Regions from separate parts of the Paenarthrobacter sp. OM7 genome, predicted to be linked through region 3. Evidence: riboswitches for the same ligand, from Rfam matches in the RefSeq annotation. Region 3 holds a riboswitch; each other region holds the start of a gene.
The links. A riboswitch is a leader RNA that binds a small molecule or an ion and turns the genes downstream of it on or off. The one in region 3 is predicted to bind cyclic di-AMP.

Region 1: another riboswitch for cyclic di-AMP. It lies ahead of QEH68_RS04305 (hypothetical protein); the one in region 3 lies ahead of QEH68_RS05280 (C40 family peptidase).
Region 2: another riboswitch for cyclic di-AMP. It lies ahead of QEH68_RS19585 (hypothetical protein); the one in region 3 lies ahead of QEH68_RS05280 (C40 family peptidase).
Region 4: another riboswitch for cyclic di-AMP. It lies ahead of QEH68_RS02400 (NlpC/P60 family protein); the one in region 3 lies ahead of QEH68_RS05280 (C40 family peptidase).

Annotation. Positions count from the first base shown of each region.
Region 1 covers NZ_CP123579.1:909,232-914,958, forward strand. The annotation lists gene upp (uracil phosphoribosyltransferase) at 1-427, shown strand, start outside; gene QEH68_RS04290 (glyoxalase superfamily protein) at 475-852, shown strand; gene QEH68_RS04295 (HAD-IA family hydrolase) at 898-1,566, shown strand; gene QEH68_RS04300 (aminotransferase class V-fold PLP-dependent enzyme) at 1,622-3,016, shown strand; gene QEH68_RS04305 (hypothetical protein) at 3,104-3,946, opposite strand; cyclic di-AMP (ydaO/yuaA leader) riboswitch at 3,952-4,137, opposite strand; gene QEH68_RS04310 (HAMP domain-containing sensor histidine kinase) at 4,213-5,727, opposite strand, start outside.
Region 2 covers NZ_CP123579.1:4,254,231-4,259,957, forward strand. The annotation lists gene QEH68_RS19560 (hypothetical protein) at 1-159, shown strand, start outside; gene QEH68_RS19565 (maleylpyruvate isomerase family mycothiol-dependent enzyme) at 162-824, shown strand; gene QEH68_RS19570 (alpha/beta hydrolase) at 848-1,654, shown strand; gene QEH68_RS19575 (DUF6480 family protein) at 1,725-1,997, shown strand; gene QEH68_RS19580 (ATP-dependent DNA ligase) at 2,016-3,080, opposite strand; cyclic di-AMP (ydaO/yuaA leader) riboswitch at 3,325-3,469, shown strand; gene QEH68_RS19585 (hypothetical protein) at 3,472-4,773, shown strand; gene QEH68_RS19590 (helix-turn-helix domain-containing protein) at 4,961-5,727, opposite strand, start outside.
Region 3 covers NZ_CP123579.1:1,127,306-1,133,032, reverse strand. The annotation lists gene QEH68_RS05300 (molybdopterin molybdotransferase MoeA) at 1-1,309, opposite strand, end outside; gene QEH68_RS05295 (NTP transferase domain-containing protein) at 1,306-2,211, opposite strand; gene QEH68_RS05290 (HNH endonuclease) at 2,254-2,754, opposite strand; gene QEH68_RS05285 (NlpC/P60 family protein) at 3,008-3,781, opposite strand; gene QEH68_RS05280 (C40 family peptidase) at 3,881-4,627, opposite strand; cyclic di-AMP (ydaO/yuaA leader) riboswitch at 4,632-4,813, opposite strand; gene QEH68_RS05275 (M23 family metallopeptidase) at 4,939-5,727, opposite strand, start outside.
Region 4 covers NZ_CP123579.1:487,453-493,179, reverse strand. The annotation lists gene QEH68_RS02415 (PEP/pyruvate-binding domain-containing protein) at 1-812, opposite strand, end outside; gene QEH68_RS02410 (universal stress protein) at 833-1,870, opposite strand; gene QEH68_RS02405 (FAD-dependent monooxygenase) at 2,286-2,978, shown strand; gene QEH68_RS02400 (NlpC/P60 family protein) at 3,088-3,876, opposite strand; cyclic di-AMP (ydaO/yuaA leader) riboswitch at 3,880-4,072, opposite strand; gene QEH68_RS02395 (copper resistance CopC family protein) at 4,223-4,885, opposite strand; gene QEH68_RS02390 (NCS2 family permease) at 5,000-5,727, shown strand, end outside.

The sequences.
Region 1 (5,727 bases), 220 kb from region 3:
GCCGCTGGTGGTTCCCATCCTGCGTGCAGGCCTTGGCATGCTCGAGGGCATGACCAAACTGGTCCCCACCGCTGAGGTTGGCTTCCTGGGCATGGCCCGCGACGAAGAAACCCTGGACATCATCACCTACGCCGAGCGCCTCCCCGAGGACCTCACCGGCCGCCAGATCTTTGTCCTGGACCCCATGCTTGCTACCGGCGGCACCCTGCGCGAAGCCATCAAGTTCCTCTTCAAGCGCGGCGCCTCTGACGTCACGTGCATCTGCCTCCTGGCTGCCCCTGAAGGCCTGGCGAAGCTGGAAGAGGAACTCGCGGACGCCAATGTGAACATTGTCCTCGCATCGATTGACGAGAAGCTCAACGAGAAGTCGTACATCGTGCCCGGTTTGGGTGACGCCGGCGACCGCCTCTACGGCGTGGCCGGCTAAAGGTAGACCCCTACCGGTTTCCGCCGTGCCCCGTTAGCCTGTGGCGCATGGACTGGAAACTTGAACTGGTATTTGTCCCTGTCTCCGACGTCGATCGCGCGAAGGACTTCTACGTCAACAAGGTTGGTTTCAACGCCGATTTCGATGAGCGTCCCATGGACGGCATCCGCTTCGTGCAACTGACACCTCCGGGTTCGGCGTGTTCCATCGCCATCGGTGAAGGTCTCACCGACGCCCCTCCGGGTTCTGCGCCCAACCTGCAAGTGGTGGTGGCGGACATCAACAAGGCCCACGAGCACCTCAAAGCCAACGGCGTGGAGGTCAGCGATGTCGACGTCCAGGACTGGGGTCACTTTGTGTACTTCGCTGACCCTGACGGCAATCAGTGGGCGGTGCAGTACCTTCCGCAGCGGCCGAATGGCTAAGTCATACTTCAGCACTACCCCATGAGCGTGCGGCAGGATGGAACCATGAGCCATCCTGCCGCACCCGTGCTGACCGTCCGCGCCGTCCTCTTCGACATGGACGGCACGCTGGTGGATTCGACGGCGGTGGTCGAGCAGGTCTGGCTTGAATTCGCCGAGCGCTACGGCCTGGACTACAACGAAATCCTCCGCACCTCCCACGGCGTCCAAGCCGGCGATACCGTGCGCCGCTATGCGCCCCCCGGCGCTGATTTCGAAGCTTTGACCGCTGAACTTGGCGAGATGGAACGCTCCCGGACCGATGGCGTGATCGCGCTTCCCGGTGCCGAAGCCCTGCTGGCCGGCCTTCCCGATGATGCCATCGCCTTGGTCACCTCAGCAGACCGCATCCTTGCTGATATCCGCATGCAGGCGGCCGGGCTCACCATGCCGTCCACCGCCGTCACCGCGGAGTCCGTCACCCGGGGCAAGCCGCACCCGGAGGGCTACCTCGAGGCGGCCGCCCTGCTGGGAGTCGACCCGGCCGACGTCGTGGTTTTTGAAGACGCGCCTGCCGGGATCGCTGCTGCGCGCGCCGCCGGGATGCGGACCGTGGTAGTAGGCGACGCCGGTCATCTTGAAGACGGCATGTGGCGCATCCCGGACTACTCGGCCGTGACGGTCACCGCAGTGAAGGACGACGACGGCGGGCACCTCCTCACGCTGACCCTTTAATACCGCCGGGTTAAAGACTGTTCCAAGAGAGATGATCCGGGCGTAGGCTGTGCGCATGTCTGCGATGCCGGAGGCGTACGGTGCTGCACTGGAGCGGGCCATGGTCCACGCCGGTGATTGGCTTGCGTCGGTCCCCACACGTTCAGTCCGCCCGTCCTCCGATGCCGATCAGGTGGCCAAGAGCATCCTGCCGCGTCTGCCTGACGAAGCCACCGATGCCGCTGAGGTAGTTGATGAGCTCGCCGCGCTGGCTGAACCGGGCCTCATGGCGATCCAGTCCGGACGGTTCTTTGGGTGGGTCATGGGCGGAACCCTGCCCGCGGCCATGGCCGCAGACTGGCTTGTTTCGGCGTGGGACCAGAACACCGGGCTTCGATTCGCCACACCGGCGGCAGCCGCCGTTGAGGAATCGGCCGCCGCGTGGCTGCTGGAGCTTCTCCACCTTCCTGCAAGTGCCGACGTTGGATTCACTACTGGTGCCACCACCGCGAACTTCGTGGGACTTGCGGCCGGGCGCCAACACTTGATGGACGAGGCAGGCTGGGACCTGGAGGCTCTTGGGCTGACCGGCGCCCCGCGCATCACCACCTTTGCAGGCCGGGAGCGCCACGCCGCAGTGGATTTGGCGTTGCGGTATCTCGGCTTGGGGGCGTGCGTCCCTGTAGACGCCGACGACGAAGGACGAATTTTCCCCGACGCGCTTGCCGAGGCCATGGATCAGCAGCCCGGACCGTCGCTGGTCTGCCTTCAAGCGGGCAACCTGCATTCCGGCGCCTTTGATCCCATGGAGGAAGCCATAGCCGTGGCCCACGATCGCGGAGCCTGGGTGCACGTGGATGGCGCTTTTGGTTTATGGGCCGCTGTCAGCCCGACGCTGCGGGCCCGCCTGGCCGGAGTGGAAGAAGCAGATTCCTGGGCCACGGATGCCCATAAGACCCTGAATGTTCCTTACGACTGTGGCTTGGCAATCGTCGCGAGGCCGGAAGCCTTGAGGCGTGCTTTCAGTGTTCACACGAGTTACCTCATTGCCACGGATGCCGGTCCGGGAGATCCTTTCGAGAAAGTGCCTGAGATGTCCCGCCGTGCCCGGGGCATCCCTGTGTGGGCGGCGCTGAGGCAACTGGGCCGTAACGGGGTGATCTCCATGGTGGAGCGGCTCGCTGCAAACGCCCGCGCGTTGGCCGAGGGGCTCGCCGCGATCCCGGGCGTCGAGGTGCTCAACGACGTCGTGTTCACGCAGGTATCGGTGAGCTTCGGCAGTGATGACCGCACACACCGTGTCACGCAACGGCTGATGGCCGAGGGCGCGGTGTGGATGTCCGGGTCCTCCTGGCGTGGCCGTGAAATCCTCAGGATTTCGGTGAGTAACTGGACCACGGATGCAGGGGATGTTGCTGCGTCCATCGCGGCGGTGCGCAGCGCGTTGGAAGCCGAACCGGAGTCTGTGTAACGCGAAAACCGCGCCGGTTCCCGCCATCCGCTCCAGTCTGTACTGGTGCGGGCGGCGGCAACCGGCGCGGTAATCAAGCAGTCTGGCTTAGTACCAGTTGTTGGCCAAGTGGAAGCCCAGGGCGGCCGACGGGGATCCGTAGCGTTCCTTGATGTAGTTCAAGCCCCACTTGATTTGGGTCTGGTAGTTGGTCTGCCAATCAGCGCCCGCGGTTGCCATCTTGCTAGCCGGCAGCGACTGGACAATGCCGTAAGCACCGCTGGAAGCGTTGGTGGCGGTCGTCCTCCAGTTGGATTCCTTCTCCCACAGGGTGTTCAGCGCAGTCATTTCGCTGGCGCTCCAGCCGTAGTTGCCAAGGATGCTGGCAGCGTAGGCTTTGGCAGCGGCGGGATCGTCCACGGCCTTGGGGGCGGCAGCAGCAGCTGCAGCTTCGGCAGCGGCGGCGGCAGCAGCGGCGTCGGCGGCCTGCTTGGCTGCAGCATCAGCGGCGGCCTTTTCAGCGGCGGCCTGGTCGGCAGCGGCCTTCTCGGCGGCGGCCTTTTCAGCGGCGGCCTGGTCCGCCGCGGCCTTCTCGGCTGCGGCCTTTTCGGCTGCGGCTTTGTCCACGGCTGCCCTGTCAGCGGCGCCCTTTGCAGCGGCTGCATCCAAGGAAGCGGAGATTTCAGCTGTCTTGTTGTTGCTGACCTGGGCATTCGCCTGGGTCTCTGCAACGCGGCTTACCTCGGGAAGGGTCAGGGCGGCGTTGGCAGCAGTACCGAGCGATGCAACGCCCAGCGCAGCAGCTACAACACCGGCAACAACCGACATGCGGTGGCCGGACTTGCCCTGGCGGGCAGCGTTCTTGAGGACAGCCTGCGACTTGGTCAACGGTGCGTTGTGCTCATCGCGGTGACGCGCGGAAGGGCGCGTCTGATCATTAAATTCAGACATGTGTGTTTACCTCTCAGCGCCTGCGGAGTTAGCTGTCGGGTTCGGATGAGGTCATCCGGCCGCGCATCACGCTGCGGCTTCACCCCAAGGGTCCGGCATAAATGCCTGGTCCCGGAGACTCTGGGTCCCCCGTCTCTGCCTCGGAGTAAGTACGGACTCCGGGAAGTGGCAGAGCTCGGCGCATCCCGGATGTGGGCCAGTTGGGGCGACCCACCCTTTCGACGGTACAGGAGGAATTCGTAGAAGTCACATTTAGGTAACAGAGATCACGACGACGGTGAGTCGCCTTGCTGGGTTCGTAACTTCTGTTCGGTGGCGACGGCAGGGAATCGAAGGGTGAATTCCGTGCGCCCTGGACGGGACGCCACGTGCACGCTGCCGCCGTGAGCTTCCACGATGGATTCAACGATCGACAGACCCAGCCCGGACGTGCCCTCGGACCCCGATCTCGCAGCGTCGGCGCGGGCAAAACGGGAGAAGATCCGGCCCTGGAAATCCTCTGGAATGCCGGGCCCGTTGTCCGTTACGGTCACCACTGGGCTGCCGTCCGCGGAGAGCATCACGCTGGTGACCACCGTGGTGCCGGCATCGGTGTGTTTACGGGCGTTGGAGAGAAGATTGGCCAGGACCTGGTGCAGTTGCGTAACGTCGCCGCGGACCGTGACGGGTTCATCCGGGAGTTGGAGTTGCCAAATCTGGTCCGGTGCCATGATTTTCTCGTCGCTGACAGTTTCAATCACCAACTGGGTGAGGTCCACGTCCGTGATCTTGAGCGCCTGGCCTTCGTCCAGCCTGGCAAGCAGCAGCAGATCCTCCACCAGGGTGGTCATCCGTTCGGACTGGCTCCGGACGCGTGCCAGCGACTTTCGGCCGTCATCGGTGAAGTTCTCGGTCATGCTCAACAGTTCGGTGTAACCGCGGATGGCCGTAAGCGGCGTTCGAAGTTCGTGCGACGCGTCCGCGACGAACTGGCGCACCTTGGTTTCGCTTTCCTGGCGGGCTTCCAAAGCACTGGAGACGTTGTTCAGCATCTGGTTGAGGGCATGGCCAACGCTGCCGACTTCGGTTCCGGGATGGGCGGCCGACGGCGGGACCCGCACCGCAAGTGCCACCTCACCGGCGTCGAGAGGGAGGCGGGAAACTTTGGTGGCTACCTCGGAGAGCTGCTCCAATGGACGCATGGTCCGCCGGATGATTACCGTTCCCGCGAGGCCGATCACAGCCAGTCCGCCGAGCGACACCAGAACCATGGTCCACACCAGCGAGGCCTCGGCGCTTTGCTTGTCCGCGAGAGGCAGTCCCGTCACGATCACGTCGCCGGCAGTTTCGACGGCCACGAGCCGGTAATCCCCATAGGAGAGCGATCGGTCCACAGGCCGGTTGTCCCGGGGCAACGACAGCAGAATCTGTTTGTCGTCCGCCGTGAGTTCGGCCCGCTTGCCGGAGGCCTCAATAACGCCTGGATTGATCACGGTTGTTCCATCGATCCGTGCGTTCAGCGTTCCAGCGGCCTGGCCGCGCGCTTCCAGCGGGTCCGGCCTTCCGGAGGGGGAGGACGGAAAGTTCGACGGCGGCCTGCCGAAGCTGGTCGCGCGGCTTGACGCCTGCTCCAACTGCCGGTCGAGCTGCTTGTTGAACACCATGTCCATGGAGGCGTAGCTGACCACTCCCACGGCAGCGCAAATGGCGACCAGCAAGGCCATGGCGACCAGGACCAGTCGGGTACGCAGGTGCCACGCGGAGGGGCTGAGCCAACTGCGGTGTGACTTTTTGGCCACTCC
Region 2 (5,727 bases), 1.6 Mb from region 3:
TGCACAGTGTTCGTGGCCGTTGCGATGTGGACGGAATCAAAAATTGCACGACGCCGGGACGCGGCTGAGGCGTCCGCCGCCGCCGAATCGGCACGCCCGGCAGGCGACCCCAACGAATCCGATGACGCCACAAGGTCAGACGACGCCACAAGGGAGTAGGCATGGGGTTCAATAGCGGTATGGCTTCGACTTCCCCCTCCGTTGTGTGGCCCGTGGTGCATGAGGAACGTCGCGCCCTGATCCGGGACCTTGAACCACTTCAGCCCTCCCAATGGAGGACCCCGTCACTGTGCCCTGGCTGGGACGTCCATGATGTCCTGGCGCACGTGATCGACAGCGCCAAAACCACGCGCCTTAATTTCATTCGACGGATGATTGCCTCCCGGCTGAACTTTGACCGCGACAACGACGTAGGTGTTGAGCGCGAAAGGACCCCTGACCCGGCTACGACCCTGAGTCAGTTGAAAGCCGTGCTCTCCCGGACATCCGGGCCGCCTGCAGGCCTGGGGACCCGGCTGGTGGAGGCGTTCGTCCACGGCGAGGACATCCGCCGTCCGCTGGGGATGCGCCGCGACTACCCCGCCGCGCACGTGGCCACTGCCCTGCACTATCAGGTGCGGACCAGCACCAAGATGGGCGGAGGCAAGGAGGTGGCAGGAGGCTGGCGCCTGGTGGCCACCGATGCATCCTTCGATCACGGGGATGGCCCTGCTGTGGAAGGGCCGGCCATTGCCCTGCTGCTGGCGGTGTCCGGCCGACCAATAGCAGAGGACGAGCTGAGTGGCCCCGGGGCTCCGGTGTTCTTGCGGCGGACACCATCATGAGGGCGCGGAGCAGGCCGGCAGCAATGCTGTCTGCAGACGTAGAAGTTCTGGGATTGAAGGGGCGGATCCTGTGGGCTGAGGGCACGCCTGAGCCTGCCGCTGTCCCCGCTGCCGGCTCTGAGGCCGATCCCACCGGGCCCGTCTATGTCCTGGTTCACGGCATCGGAGTCTCACACCGCTATTTGGCCCGGCTGCACACAGTCCTTGCAGCGAGCGCACCCACCTATTCCTTGGACCTCCCGGGGTTTGGAGGGACTCCAAAGCCTGATCGACAGCTTTCGGTGGAGGACTACGGCGCCTTCATTGCGGAGGCCCTCGCTTCCCGCGGCATCGGTTCGTACGTTTTGGTGGGCCATTCGATGGGTGCGCAGTTTGTTATCGAGGCGGCTTTGCATTCACCGGATCGGGTCCGCCAGGTGGTGCTGATGGGGCCAGTGGTTGATTCGCGGCACAAAAACGTGAGGCGCCAGTCCGTGGCTCTTCTCCTTGACGGGATGCTCCGCGAAAGCCCCTCCTCCAATTTGATCGTCACGTCGGACTATCTCCGCTGCGGTCCGCGCTGGTACCTTACTGAACTGCCGGTGATGATGACGTACCCCACCGAGAAACGCTTGGCTGGTATCAAGGTCCCTGTGCTGGTCCTAAGGGGAAGCCGCGACAACGTGGCCGGCCCGGACTGGTCGCTTCGGCTTTCGAGGGCCGTTGACCAGGGGCGCTTGGTGGAGATCCCCGGCGTCGGGCATGTAGCGCAACACATGCGGCCCCAGGCCGTGGCGGACGCCATCCGGAGTTTCGTTGCAGCGACAGCGCTTCACGGCCAGGCGCCTTGATGAGTCCACGCGTCCCGGCTAGGCTGGCGAAGCCATCGCATTAGTAAGTTTGCTTACGAAAGGGCCGATCGTGAACACTGGAGATAACAAGGACGAGCAAGGCTTCGGCGCAACCGGCGCCACTGGCCCCTACGGTGCCGCAACGCCCCCGGCCACCACCAAGGATGACGTCAACGCCGACCCCGAATTGCGCCAGGACGAAGAAGAGGACCCCGCCGCATCCTCCAACCCCGATCCCCTCGACGGAAACGTCACGGGCTTGGAACCCGGCGGAGGAGTGCCTCCGGGAGAAACCCCGCCGGCCGAGGGCAGCATGAGCAGCGACCAAGGACACGAGGAGTAAGCAACTGCGGGCGCCAAGCTACGGCAGCCCCAGGAGCTCCCCAAGATCATAATCCGCCGGCTCTTCCAACTGGGAGTAAGTGCAGCTCTCCGGCGTTCGGTCCGGCCGCCACCGCCTGAACTGCGTGGTGTGCCGGAACCGCTCGCCCTCCATGTAGTCGTAGGCCACCTCGATGACCAGCTCGGGACGCAGGGGCACAAACGAGAAATCCTTGCCCGCGCTCCACCGGCTTTGGGCACCGGGAATCCTGGAACCGCCGGCTCCGTCGCCCTGGCTGGCCCACTCACCCCAGGGATGCTCGCCCAGTTCAACCTGATACGGCTCGAGCTCAGCTACCAGGCTTTCCCTGCGGGCCATGGGGAAGGAGGCCACCACCCCCACATGCTGGAGCCGGCCGGCGTCGTTATAAAGACCCAACAGCATGGACCCCACAACTTTCGCGGTCTTGTGCCAGCGGAAGCCGGCCACCACGCAGTCCGCAGTGCGCTCGTGCTTGGTCTTGAACATCACGCGCTTGTTGGGCAAATACGTCCCATCCAGGGGCTTGGACAGCACACCGTCCAGGCCTGCGCCTTCCAACTGCACGAACCATTCCTTTGCACGCTCAAGGTCCGTGACTGCAGGGGTGACGTAAACGGGCGGCTCCGCCTTGGCGAGCGCATGTTCCAGGATGGCCCGACGCTCCGAAAAGGGAGTGCCCATCAGGTCGTCATCGCCGAGGGCAAGGATATCGAACGCGATCATGGACGCCGGAGTCTTCTCGGCGAGCATCCGGACCCGGCTGTCCGCGGGGTGGATCCGCTGCTGCAGCACCTCGAACTCCAGCCGGTTGCCCTCGATCAGGACAATCTCGCCGTCGATCACGCATTTGTCCGGAAGGTTCTTCCGCAGCGCCTCCACCAGTTCGGGAAAGTAGCGGGTCATGGGTTTCTCGTTGCGACTGCCCAGAATGATCTCATCGCCGTCCTTGAAGACTATGGTCCGGAAGCCGTCCCACTTGGGCTCGTAGTGCCCAACATCGGGGATGGCCGGAACGGATTTGGCGAGCATGGGCGAGACGGGTGGCATCACAGGCAGGTCCATAGACAATGTCTACCTGCCGGTGCACGCGGAAGCTAGTCCCAGGCGATGGATATCTTGGCCGTGGTGGCTGCCGCACCGGGAGCTCCCAGCGCCGGCCCCGAAGCCTAAGCGCCAGGACCCTCTCATCCGGGGAGGCCTACCGTCCGTTATATTAATGTGACTTTACTTTCCGGCTCATGTACCGTCGTAGGGCGACCCGTATCTCCGCTGGGCCGCTTCCGGAATGACGCCGAGCTCTGCCGCATTCCGGAATCCGCCAGACCCGCGGCAGAGGCGGGGGACCCAAAAGTTCCCGGACTTTCCCAAGTCCTTGGGGTGAAGCCGCTACGGCGGCCGGACGGCCTCGTCCGAACCCGACAGCTAACCTCGAAGGCGTTGAGAGGCAACCACCATGTCCCCAACCATGGATCAGCCGCGCCGCGCCGAGACTGAACGCGGGCGCACCAAGCCAACCGGACGCCGTCGGGCCCACCCCAGCGGATCCCCCCTCAGCGCGCAGCCAGACACTGTGGCCGCACCCGGAACGACAAGCACGACGCCGGAGGCCGCCACTGCGGCTATCCCAGCCGTCGCAACACCCACCACGCGTGCAGCCGCGCGCGCGGCCGAGCGCGCGGCCGAGCGGGAGCGTGCGGCACGGGCCGTGATCGCGCCTGAAGCACCGGCCTCGCAGCCGGCACCGGAAACGGCCGCACAGGAGGAACCCGCAACTGCGGCGATTCCCGTCGTGGAGGCAGCACAGGCTGCAGCTCCGGCCTCCACTACGCCAGGGCCTCCTACCGCGGCCATTCCCATCGTGCAGCAGGCCGCCCCGAACCACGGTTCTCAGGAACCCGACACCCCGGAGCCCGTAACTGCCGCCATTCCGGTGGTGGCCGAGTCCGCCCGCACTGAGCCACCGCGGGGCAAGTCCCCTGCCCAGGTCGCGGCGGCCGCAACGGCCTCGGCAGCACTGGCGAGCCGCAAGGACCTACGCAAACCGGCAGCTGCGCCCACGGCCGCCAAGTCGGGTTTTGGCGGCTCTTCGCCGGGCCGGGAACCCCATACGGTCCTGCGGAAAGCTGCATCCGTCAAACACATGAGCCAGCGCATGGCCGTGGTGGCCGGCGCCCTCGGGTTGGTCCTGACAGCCGGTACCCTGGGGCAGGCCCTCGAGCTGCCATTCTTCGGCCAGGAGACCCCCTCCCAGGAAGCCAGCGGCGCCGACCGGAATTCAGGCTCCGCGGCTCCCGCGCCCAGCGCCTCCTACTCAAGGGCATCATCGCCCTCCGCGTCAGCTGCTGCGACGTCGGCAGGCGGCCAACCGGCCACGGTTCCGGAGGCACCCGCACCAGGGTCGCCGTCGTCGGTTCCCACCCCGAAAGTTTCCTTGGCCGACCCCGTATGGGTCCCGTCCGCAGTGCCGTCAACCATCGCCGCGGACCCGGCCACCGCCAGCCCGATCCCCACCCAGCCGGCGCCGGCACCCAGCGAGGTGCCGTCGGACACGATCACCACGCCACCCACGACGCCGACGCCCACAACCACACCGACGGTCACACCCACGCCGGCTCCTACCCCCACGCCGACGGGGACTCCCACGCAGACCACCAAACCCAAGCCCTCGGGCAAGCCCAGTGCGGCCACCGCGCCGCAGCCCTCCGGGACGGCACTTGAAGAAATCCTTGACGCGGCAAAGGACACCCTCAAATGAGCACCCGCTTGCCACGCACCACCACGCATGTGGGATGGCACAGCCGGTACTGCAGCAGCAGCCGGACGGCCACGTTCCGGCGTCGATTGGGCCGCTGGAGCTGCCAGCGGCTGAGGCGCCCGTAAAGCAAGACCATACCAATGAGCAGGCGCCCGCACCGGGCGCCTGCTCATTGTTCTTGACAACCTCAGATCCGCGGCCTGCCGGCCCAGCGGCGGGCTTTCAAGGCAGCGTGCAATTCGACGCGGATCACTCCGCTCAACGGGTCAGCGCCGATGAGCTGCCGGATCCGGCCGAGCCTGTTGTAGATGCTGCTCCTGTGGAGATGGAGTTTGGCAGCGACGTCCTGCACTGAACCATCACTGTCATAGAGGAGTTCCAGGACGGGCAGGAGTTCGCCGTTCTTGTCCTGGTCCTCCAGCGTTCGGAAGTGCACGGAACCTGTGTCGTCCCAACCTCCGGGCGCCAGCAAGCGGTCGAAGAGCTGATAGACGCCTACGGCCCGGCTGTCCACGAGCTCGCCGAGGGGTTGATCGACGGCGGCAGCCTGCGCTGCAACCTTGGACTGCCGGTACGCTCCTGCGAGCTGCCGGATCACCTGGAACGGCTCGCTGATGCCCAGGATTACCCGGTCCACCGCCCTGCCGGAGCGCTTGGCGAGTTCCAGTTGATAGTGGACCAGCACCTGGGCGTGGTCCGCCCGACCACCGGACTCTCGAAACAGGACCACGGAATGCGTCTCCGTTCCGGCGCTGAACAACGCAGCGTTGACGCCGATGGTGGACTGCAGTGCAGCTGTTCGGTGCGTCAGGGTTGCGGCGAGGGGATCGACGTCGGACCTCGCGCCGTCCGCGTCCAGGATGGTCACCAGTTGCCATGGACCGCGGCCTTGGATCTCCTTCCACCCGGCCACGGCCGCCACGGCATTCGATTCGCCACTGCAGGCCGAGAGGA
Region 3 (5,727 bases):
CCTGCCGCGCCGGGGCCTTGCGAGGCTTGTCTTCCGCGGACTTGGGCGCGGGCAACGGTTTGCCCCACGGCAAGGCAAACGCCGGGACCAGCTCGCCCAGTTGGACTCCGTGGGGCGGTACCACCATGACCCCGTCCGCGCCGGCCAGGCCCCGCATCATCCCGGGACCCGTGTGCTGCGCCGGCGATGCCAGGCCATACACCAGCTTGAACGGCATCAGGCGGGTCCGGCCGGGATCCGCGTCGATCATGGCGCCGCAAGGAACTTCACCTACCCCGTCCAGCTGCCGATGACCCAAAGCCGCCAGCAACGGCGCACCCACCGTTAACAGCGCCATCATCGCGGCAAGTGGATTTCCCGGCAGGCCCAGCACAAAACGGCCATCGGGCAGTTCAGCCAGCACGGCAGGATGACCGGGGCGCATGGCAATGCCGTCGATCAACAGCCGGCCGCCGAGTTCAGCCACGGCCCGCCTGAAGTGGTCAGTCCCGGACCGACCGGTCCCGCCGGTAGTGATGACGACGTCCGCCGGGGGCTCAGTTTCCTGGTAAGGGTCATCCGCTGTCAGCTCGTCCAGCGCCGGTTCGGTGTCCTGGAGTGCGGAAATCCATTCTTCATAGTTGTCGCCCACCCTGAGCTGCTCTCCTGCGATGCCACCAAGGAGCTCCACCACAGCGCCCAATTGCGGGCCGAAAGTATCACGCACTTGTCCGGGCAGCGGAACCCCTTGTGCCACAACCTCGGAGCCCGTCAGCAGAAACCTGACCAGCGGCTTGCCGAGGACCTCCAGCTGGTCCAGACCGGCCAGCGCAGCCAAAGCGATGTGGGCCGGGTTGAGCACGGTTCCGGCAGTAAGCAAGACCTCCCCCGCCGCCGCCTCTTCTGCGGCTTTACGGATGTGCTGGCCGTTGCGGGGTTCGCCGGGTTTGGCGGTTCCGCCCAGTGCAAGGACCGGAAGGCCGTCGTCGTCGGTGGTTATGACGCCGCTCTCGCTGCGAAGAACTGCCTTGGCACCCGGCGGAATCAGCCCGCCCGTCACAATGGGACTTGCTTGGTGGGGAGCAAGCCTCTGGCCCGGTTCACTCAGGATCCACGGACCGCTTCCGTTGACGGCCCACCCATCCATGGCTGAGGAAGCGTAGTGCGGCATATCCTGCACCGCCCGGGCATCGGCAGCGAGGGTGCGGCCGAGGGCTGACCTGAGCGGGACAGGAGCCGGAGGGATGGGAGCGGCACAATCGAACGCCCGCTGCCGGGCCTCCTGCCAGGTGTGTGCCGCGTGATGGCCCTCGGCGGGGGCCTCCGTCATTCGGCGTCAGCCTCGGACTCCGAGTACTCCTTGGCAACTTTGCGGGCCAGTTCCAAGGCGGCATTCATGGACGCATCATCGCTTGCCTGGCCAATGCCGCGGGCCATGCCCGCCGCGTAGCCGGCAATGAAGGTGGTCAAGGGCGCTGCGGGGCGCACCACTGAGTGCGCCGCCACTCCGGCAACAGCGAGCACTTCATTTACGTCCACTTCAACGCCTTCAAGCTCGAATGCCTGCAGCAGTGTGCGGCACCATTCCTCGAGCGTCTCTTCCTGGCTCTTCACGTCCGCCTCCAACTTGTAGTCAATGCCCAGGGCCGCAGCGTCCTCCCATGTATCCACGTCATCCGTGGAGCCTGGGGGGACGGCTACTTCCAGCAGGTTCAGCCTAGCAAGCAGGCGGAACACTGAAGCGTTCGTTAACCCGGAACCTTCGGAAGCTTGAGCCACTTCCCGTTCGAGGGCACTGGTGCCGTAGGCACCAAGGAGGGGCTGCTTCCGGCCATCGGCCGAGACAGCCATGGCACCGTCCACCCCCGCGTGGGCCTCCAGGGCTTTCCAGAGGAACGAAACGCCACGGGACACGTGCGGCATATCGCATGCCAGGACGAGCGTCCAGGGAGCGTTGTTTCCGTTGTCCTTCATCGCCGCCAACCCGGCAGCAATAGCAGCGGCCGGACCCGCAAATGCCGGTTCCTCCCGGGCCCGCAGCACCTCGACCGGTAACGGCTCACCGCCCGTTTCTGAAGCGTCAGGACCTACCACCACCACAGCTGACGCACCCCGGGCCGCCTGCAGGGCGTGCGAAAGGAGCGTCCCGCCGTCGTACATCAACGACGGCTTGGGCACGCCACCGAGGCGGGTGGCCCTGCCACCCGCCAGAATCACGGCATTGAACTCCATTCGCCCAGATTACCGGGGCGGCCGGAGTTCAGCAGAAATCGATCAGGCGGCGGATTCCGGCAACAGGAACGGGTCCCAGTCCGGCGCAGGTTTCTCGAGTTCTTTGATCTGCCACATGGTTCCCTGGGGCACTCCAGGCGTGAAACGGAGTTTCCAACCCATTTCAGCCAGCGTGTGGTCGCTCTTGGCGTTGTTGCATTTCAGACACGCCGCGACCAGGTTTTCCCAGGAATCCGCGCCGCCCCTGGATTTGGGGTGGACGTGGTCTATGGTGTGGGCTGTTTTCCCGCAGTAGGCGCAGCGATGGCCGTCGCGGCGAAGGACCCCGCGTCGGCTCACGGCGGTAATCCTGTTGTACCGGGGACGGATGTAGCGGTTAAGGAGGATCACGGAGGGGCGTCCGAGAATCTCCTGTGGCCCGACGACAGGCTCGTCGCCTTCGGCCACTACGCTAGCTTTCCCAGTCAACACAAGGACCAGCGCCCGGCGGAATGTTATTACCGCCAGCGGTTCATATCCAGCATTCAGAACGAGTGTGCGCATGCACGTACCTCTTCACGGCCGCACCCGTCAGGGGCACGAGGGCCGGCTGCCCTCTGCTTGTACGGGCTGTGGATCGACAAGATAAGGGTAAGCACTCATATGCCGTATCAACGAATTTTTCCGTCGTTTCCCGTGCAGTGTCGCCAAGAGTTCATGCGAGGTTAAGAGGCGTGGAGCCGAATCCGTCCCTTAAAAGCAGAACACCCCGCCGGCCTGAGCCTGCGGGGTGTTGCTGTCAAAACCAAAGGCTGGATCAGCCGTTCACGCGGATGAAAACCGGGCCGGAGCCTACGTTGACGCTGAACAGTGCCGTGGTGGATCCGTTCCATCCACCGTGGACTGCCTGGCCGTTGCCGACGTATACAGCGATGTGGGCCTGTCCGGCCAGACCGCCGTTGGCGTAGTAGGCGAGGTCGCCCGGCTTCGCTTCCGCTGCGCTGACCGTGCGGCCGAGGGAGAGGTAGCCGGCCGGCCAGTCGTGGAAGTTGATGCCAACAGCTGCCAGGGAGTTGGTTACCAGCATGGTGCAGTCCTGGGTGACGCCGAGCTGCGCATAGGCGGCAGCGGCAATTGCAGCACCCAAGCCACTTGCAGCGGCCGGAGCCTTTGCCTCAGGAGCCGCGGTGTTGACGGCCAGTGTGGCGTTGCCAGCAGTTGCCGTGCTTTCTGCTGCCTTCTTGGTTTCTGCCTTCGCAGGAGCCTTCTTCTCTACGGGGGCCGGAGCCTGCACCGTGGTGACCACGGGGCGCTCGTAGGAGATGGCAACGGTGGAGTCCGCAGCGATGGTGGCCTGGACTACCGACTGGACGTCAAGGGTGGACGTCGCGGTGGACTCACGGTCCACGGTGGTGTCGGCCGCGTTGGCAGCAACACTGCCGGTCAGGACCAGGCCTGAAGCTGCGGCAATAACAGCCGCCTGGCGGCCGACGCCGCCGGCGTTTTCACTGACGGCCTTGGCGATCACGGCAAGCGAGCTGGTCTTGGGGGCCTCAGCGCGATGCCGTGCAACCTTGGATGCACTGGTCATGGTTTTCTCTTTTCGTATCCGCGTGCAGTTGGGGTACACGCGGCTCATTGGCGCGCCAGCACTTGGGGGCATGCTGGCGAACCCCGAACCGGATTGTTTCTAGCGGAGGGTAAAGAAGGAGGACGTGCCCGTGGAGGCAGCCGAGTGCAGGAGCGTGCCCTGTCCCGGGTTCAATGCGCTGATCATCATGCCGTTGCCAACGTAGATGCCTACGTGTGCTCCACCGTTCTGCATGACCAGGTCACCGGGGACAGGAGTGCTGGTGGGCTTCATGGCCGTCCAGGCGTTGACGCGCGGGATGCTGATGCCGGCCTGGGCGTAGACCCACTGGGTGAAGCCGGAGCAGTCCCATCCGTTGGGCGTGGTGCCGCCCCAAACGTAAGGGTGGCCGATTCCGGTGTAGGCGATCGCGGCGAGGCCGGAAGCGGCGGCGCTGGAAGCAGCATCCTTGGCTTCGGACGACTTCGCAGTCACGGCGCCTGCGGTGGCCTGGTTGCCGTTGGCCGCGGTGCGCTGGGTGGTCTGCGAAGCGCGCTGCACAACCTTGGGAGCTTCCTTGGTGGCCACTACGGGGCTCTCGAAGGAAACGGTGGCGGTGGGCTCTGCGGTGACTACCGCAGTGGTGACCATCTGCTGGGTGCTGGAGGCTTCCGACTTGGAAACGTCGGTGTCCGCTGCCTGGGCCGGCAGACCGACACTGAGGACGAGGCCTGAGGCTGCTGCCAGTACGACGGCCTGACGGCCAACGGTACCGGCGTTGGATGAAACAGCCTTGGAAAGCGTGTTCAAGGGGTTCGTACGAACCGATTCGGCGCGGTGGCGCGCAGGGGTAGTGCGTGATGACACGAAGGTAGCCTCTCCCAATGCCTGCGAGGTGAGCTGTCGGATTCGGATGGGAGTCATCCGGCCACGCTGCTTCAAGGAAGCTTTGCGACTTAACCCCAAGGCCTTCTTGCGAAGACCAGAAGTGGTTCCCCCGCCCCTGCCAGACGATTTATGCGAACGGACCTCGAGTGGTGGCAGAGCTAGGCAATCCACTCAAGTGCACCGGCCCCCTAAAAAGCCGATGCGCTTTGTACGGTACAACAGTTGAACGCGAATGTCACATTCAGGTCACGGGGTGTGTCACGAATGCGAGAGACAACCATCAACTGGACTTAGAGCCAGCCCATGGGGTCAACAACTTCACCGTTGACCTGTACTTCAAAGTGGAGGTGGCAGCCGGTGGAGGCGCCCGTGGTGCCGCTCAGCGCTACAGTGTCGCCGCGGCTGACCGTCTGGCCTACTTTGACGGTGAAGGACGACAAGTGGTTGTACGTGGTCTCAAGGCCGTTGCCGTGGTCTACCACCACGCGGTTCCCTCCGCCGTACTCGTGCCATCCGGCAAAGGTGACCTTGCCACTGGCCGCGGCATGGACGGCGGTGCCGCACTGGGCCACGAAGTCCTGGCCGCGGTGGAAGTCACCGGCACCACCTGTGAGGGGGCTGATGCGGTAGCCGAACGGGGAAGCCGTGGTCAGGGTGTCCAGGGGGCTGGCCATGGTGCCCGTGGACGAGGCACGCTGGATGCTGTCGGCGGACTGCGCACTGAGCAGCTGCTTCAGCTTGCCGTCGGGGTCGGCGGCGGTAGCTACCGCAGCACGGCTGAAGTCGATCTTGGCTGATGCAGCGGCGGAAACCTCGGGCTGGCTGCCCCCGGTGACGGCCAGGGCCGACTCGGTCTGACCGGATTCCGAGGTTGCCATGACCGGGCTGGTGGCCGGCAGACCGACAGTCAGGGCAAGTCCGGTGGCGGCAAGCGCAACTCCGGCCTTTTGCCCTACACCACTGGCTGCGGCGAAATCGGCAACCTGGCGCAACGGGCTCTTGCGGCGACGCACCTGGCGTTCGGTGTCGCGTGGCCGGATCTCCGATACGACGCGGGCTGGCCGCAGCTCAGCAGCGGG
Region 4 (5,727 bases), 640 kb from region 3:
TCAATGCGTTCCGTGCCACCGCCAGGGATCGCCGTGATCTCCACTTTCCTGTCCCCTACGGTCCTTTTCACTATGGCACCGCGACGAACATCCACCACGTATTGATCCGGATTCACGGCTCCGGAAACGACAGCCTCTCCCAAGCCCGGGCTGGCGTCAATCACTGTCTCGTGCCGGTTTCCCGTCACCGGGTTGGCAGTGAACATGACTCCGGCGACAGCTGAGTCCACCATCTCCTGCACGACTACAGCCAAGGTGACCGATGCGTGATCGATCCCGTTGACGGTCCTGTAAGTCACGGCACGGTCTGTCCACAGCGACGCCCAACAGCGGCTCACAGCCTCCAGGACAGAGTCAGCGCCCACCACGTTCAGGAAGGTGTCCTGCTGACCGGCGAAACTCGCGAAAGCCAGGTCCTCCGCGGTAGCTGAGGACCTGACGGCAACCGGAACGTCCTCCCCCAGCTGCTGGTAGGCGGACTGCACCGCTTCGGCGATACGGGAGGGAATGCCGGCGTCGAGCACCAAGGACCGCGCGCGGGCGGCAAGCCCGTTCAGCTGATCCAACTGGTCCAACTGGTCCAACTGGGAAGCGTCCGCCTCCTTCAGTGCCGCAAGGACCTCGTCCAGGCCAATGGCCGAAAGGGCATGCCGGTAGGCATCGGTGGTCAGGCAGAATCCGGGTGGTACGGGCAGTCCGGCACGGGCAAGCTCGCCCAGGTTGGCTGCCTTTCCTCCCACCTCCGGAAGCATGGCCCCACTGATGCCGGCGATGTCCAGAATAAATTCCCCGCTGGGCTGTTGGACATCCATGGCGCAGTGGTTCCCGCGGCCTAAGCTGCGCCGAGCATTGGCCCAAACTTGTGACGGTCGGCCAGCCGGGGATCTTCACGATCCGGAACAACCAGCACAGGACCCTTGGCATGGTGGAGGACGCCGTCCGAGGTGGAACCGAGCAGCATGCCCGCGAACCCGCCGCGGCCGCGTGTTCCCAGAACCACCAGTTCGACGCTGCGGCTGATTTCCACCAGCACGTCCACCGGTGAGCCGTCCCGGAGGTCCGTCTCAATGGGAAGCTGCGGGAAATGGCTCCTGAGCCACGCAACACCGGCGTCAAGCTGCACCCTGATATCCGCAAAGAGGGCATCGCGGTCCAACGGAGCCGGCACCCAAGCCAGGGAACCGCTGTACTGCGGAACAGCGCAGATGACTCGGAGCTTGGCTCCCATGCGCTGCGCTTGCTCGGCCGCTTCGAGCACTGCCACCCGGGCTTGCTCGGAGCCGTCGACGCCCACTGCGACTACGTTTTCCACCGCGCGGGGGCCAGCCTTGGCGTGCTCGGCTTTGATGTGCTTGTCTTCCGTGTTTTCGCCGAGACGGTCGGCGCAGTACAGCGGGACCGTGACGGTGGGGCATTTGGCGTGGGCAGGCAATGCGCTGCTGACAGATCCCAAAAGGCGTCCAACGAAGCCCCCGCGGCCCCGGCTGCCAAAAACGAGGAGTGCGGCATCTGCCGAGAGATCAAGGAGGACACCGGCAGCGTCGCCGTTCTCCACTGAAGCGTCAACCTCGATGGCGTACCCGGAGATCTTGTCCATAGCCTGTTTCACGATCGCGTCCGCCCCCTCGCGGATCACCGAATCATCCACAGTTGCATAACCGCCGTCCAGGCCTGATGCGGCAAAGATAGGTACGGAGTAGGCCGTCACGATGTGCAAGGGCAGCTGACGGCGTTCGGCTTCACGTGCCGCCCACACCAATGCACACTGCCCGTGCTCTGAACCGTCAACTCCAACGACAATGCCTCCTGGCGCCACTGCGTGGTCCTGGCCGTCCTGTGGCTCTTCATTGTGCCTGCTGTGCTGGTCCATGGGGCCCGCCTCTCCACCTGCTGCTTGATGTTCCGGCCATTCTGCCAGAGGTTCTCCGGCTCGGATTCCCTTCTCGCGTCAATGTCAATGGCCCGGGCAGAAGAAACCTGGAAATTCCTTCTCCCAATGCCAACTATTCTCGGTCGGCAACGCCGAATCAAGGTGACTTTGGGCTATGTGTATAACGGTCCGGGCTCGGTTCCAGGGTGCGCATTTTGCGCTGGGGATGAACAACGCGAACACGCGGACCCAGGAGGCTATCCATGGCAGAAAAAGTTCGGTAGTGTTCGAGTCACCGAATGGCCGGCAACCGTGTTCCACAGCACACTCCGGCCATTTATTGCGGCCGCTTGGGGAACTCGGACGCGACCCCATGCGATGCCTAATGGCACACACGTCAAGGAGGAACCAAGCAGTGTCACTCACGCCTGATTCCGCCACGGAACGCACCACCACCGTGGTCATCGGAGCCGGCTTGTCCGGCTTGGCAGTTGCCAGTGAGCTCAGCCGCTACGGCGTGGGCTCCATTGTGGTGGACGGGTTCGGCACGTTGTCCGCAACGGGTCCGTCAGTCCACACCGGAATGCTCCAACGCTGCGATGCAGCCGATCCCGCAGCCATGCAGGAGCGCAACGAGATCCTCCGCCACCTGCGGAACTACGCCGCAAGCCATCACCTGGATGTCCGCAGCACCACACGGGCTGTCCGCCTCGATTTCCTTGGCTCCGACCCTTCCCAACAGATCGGCTATGGACTGGCCGCCAGCATGACCACTGCCGGGCTCAGGACGGGGCTCCACGCCTCCGGCCCCCTCGAGTCCACCCGCCGCCAGTGGGCCGTCCACACTGCCAACGGTGTTCTTCTGGCCGACCATATTGTGGTCACGCGCTGCGCACAGAGCCAATTGCGCCGAATGCTGGCGGAACTCGGCATAGCGATCGGCCAAAACCTGGTAGCCGCAATGCGGGCCGTCGGGATGCACCTTGTAGGAGTCGGCGAGCTCATTACGCCCACACCGAAGGAAGTACTTCGGCAGGCAAAGGCTGTAGGCCAGGCGATATCGTCCAAGGTGGCCCTCCCTGCAGGGCCGGGCATCGCCACCGCTTAGCAGATCAAACCTGGCTGCGAACTATTCCGCACATAACTTAACGCCAAAGGCCGGTGCCCTCGAAGATGAACTCTTCGAAGACACCGGCCTTTGAACTGAAGCGTGAGGCTTATGCGCCAGCGCGTACGTAGGTCAGGGGACCCGTTGCGGTCAACCAGCTGATCGGGTGGATACCCGTCTGGTTGCCGTTGATGCCACCGCTGATGGCCTGGCCGTTGCCGATGTAGATGGCGACGTGGCCGGACTGGACGATCATGTCACCGGGCTGGGGTGAGCTGACAACCTTGCCGTAGTTCATGAACTGCATGGGACCGAGGTCGCCAACGGGGATGCCTGCGGAGCCGAGTGCGCGCTCCACCATGGCGGTGCAGTCCTGCATGATGCCGATCTGGGCGTAAGCCGAGGCAACCATGGCGGCATTGACGCCACCAACAGCCGGAGCAGCAGCAGCCGCAGGAGCGGGAGCAGCAGCGGCCGGAGCGGCTGCAGCAGCCTTGGCAACAGGAGCCTTGGCGGCGGCAGTGGTGACTGCTGCCTTCTTGGCGACAGGAGCCGGAGCAACCGGTGCAGGCTTTTCGATAACCGGAGCTGCAACGGAAGCAACAGCGGGGCGCTCGAAGTTGACCGTAGCCGTAGCCAGGGCGGTAACAACCTGGGTGGGAGCGTCGGCCGAAACGGTCTCAGCGACCGTGGCCGGGCTGGAATCCCGCTGAACCGGAGCTTCAGCAGCGTGAGCTGCAATGGAGCCGGTCAACACAAGGCCCGAGGCTGCTGCGATAACAGCTGCCTGGCGGCCAGCGCCGGAAGCGTTGCTGGCAACTGCCTTGGAGATGGAGATGAACGGATTAGGACGTACGCTGTCCGCCTTACGACGGCCGCGAAGAATGCGTGAAGACATGAAAGAGCCTCTCCCGATGCCTGCGAGGTTAGCTGTCGGATTCGGATGGGAGTCACCCGGCCACTATCTCCCGCTGTTCAGCGGAAGCATCGTGACTTCACCCCAAGGCACGCTCGAAAGCGGCCCAAAATGGGTTCCCCGTCTCTGCCGTAAGGTTTGTCTGCGAACGGATTCCGGACTGCGGCAGAGCTAGGCAATCAGACCGGAAGTGCCCGCTACGTGGAACAGGCACAGGTACCACCGTACGCGATGATCACGCGGAAGTCACATTTAAGTAACGAGAAGTACGCTTCTGGCGTGTCGCAGTAACCGTTTCGAGATCTTCGCAGCTACGTAGAAAACCCCGTTATTCCGCGGGAGAAGGGCCCTCAGGGTCGTTCGAAGCAGCCAGTTTCCTGCGGGCAGTAACAGCCAGAAAAATAACGAGACCAACAGCAACAACCGCCAGGCCCACGATGCTCCATGGGAAGGGCTGGGAGGCGTCGGCCGCGGGCTCACTGTTGCCGGTTCCCGACGCCGCAGTGCCCGGGGCCGCGGTTCCCGCCGTCGGCACCGCCGCCGAAGGTGTCGAAGCGGACGGAGCCGATGCGGACGGAGAGGCTGCCGCCGGGCCGCTGGCCGTCGTCGTGCTTCCTGCGGTGGCCGTGAAGGTAAAGGTGCCCTCGATGGGGTGCGAATCGCTGCTGACGACGCGCCAGACCACCGTGTATTCGCCTGCCGGAGCGCCTTCGCGCAGCTTCTGGACCGCCTGGTTATCGATGATTTCCACCGGGCCGTCGGCCCAGTTTTCGCCGCCCGCAGTGACCGTGACGCCCGAACCGATGGCGAGCGGCCGGTTGTTGAACGTGATGGAAACCGACGCCGGGACGTCCGTGACGCTGGTGCCACTGGCCGGCGTCGTGGATTCAGCGACGTCGTGGGCAGACGCCGGCGCCGCAGTAAACAGCAGGGCGGACGCGAAGGCAAGAGCAGCGACGACGGCGGCCAGAAGCGGGCGGATGGTACGCATGGGGCGGTTTCTCCTAGTGTTGGCTTCCTTACAGACTAGGCGAATCGTCCGGAGCGCCTGCACCGGACCGCATAGGATTTGAGGGCACACTCCCCCCGATCCCCGGAGTCTTTCATGCTTAAGCAAGGTTCTGCAGTAGACCGCTACTTCAAAATTACTGAACGTGGATCCACGTACTCGCGGGAAATTCGTGGCGGCTTCGCAACGTTCTTCGCCATGAGCTACATCGTGGTGTTGAACCCGCTGATTCTCTCCGGGGCGGATTCCAGTGGGGCATCCCTCGGCTTCACAGCCGTCGCAGCCACGACGGCCTTCGTGGCGGGCATCCTGACCATCCTCATGGGCGCGTGGGCCAAGCACCCGTTCGCCGTTGCAACCGGGCTGGGCGTCAACGCCTTCGTTGCCGTCACGGTCGCCTCGCACCCGGAACTCACCTGGCCGGACATGATGGGCCTCGTGGTCCTCTCCGGCATCACCATGCTCATCCTGGTGCTGACCGGTTTCCGTACTGCCGTGTTCAAAGCCGTGCCGGAAGCGCTGAAAACGGCGATCGTGGTGGGCATCGGCCTCTTCATTGCACTGATCGGCCTGGTCAACGCAGGCTTTGTGCGCCGGATTCCCGACGCCGCCGGCACCACGGTTCCCTTGGGCCTGGGCGTGGATGGCAAGCTCATGGGCTGGCCTACCTTGGTGTTCGCAGTGGGCCTCATCCTCACCATCGCCCTGGTGGTCCGCAAGGTCCGCGGCGCCATCCTCATCGGCATCGTGGTCTCCACGGCACTGGCAGCCATCCTCGAGTTCACCCTCCACATCGGCCCCAGCTTCGACGGCAAGAACGTCAA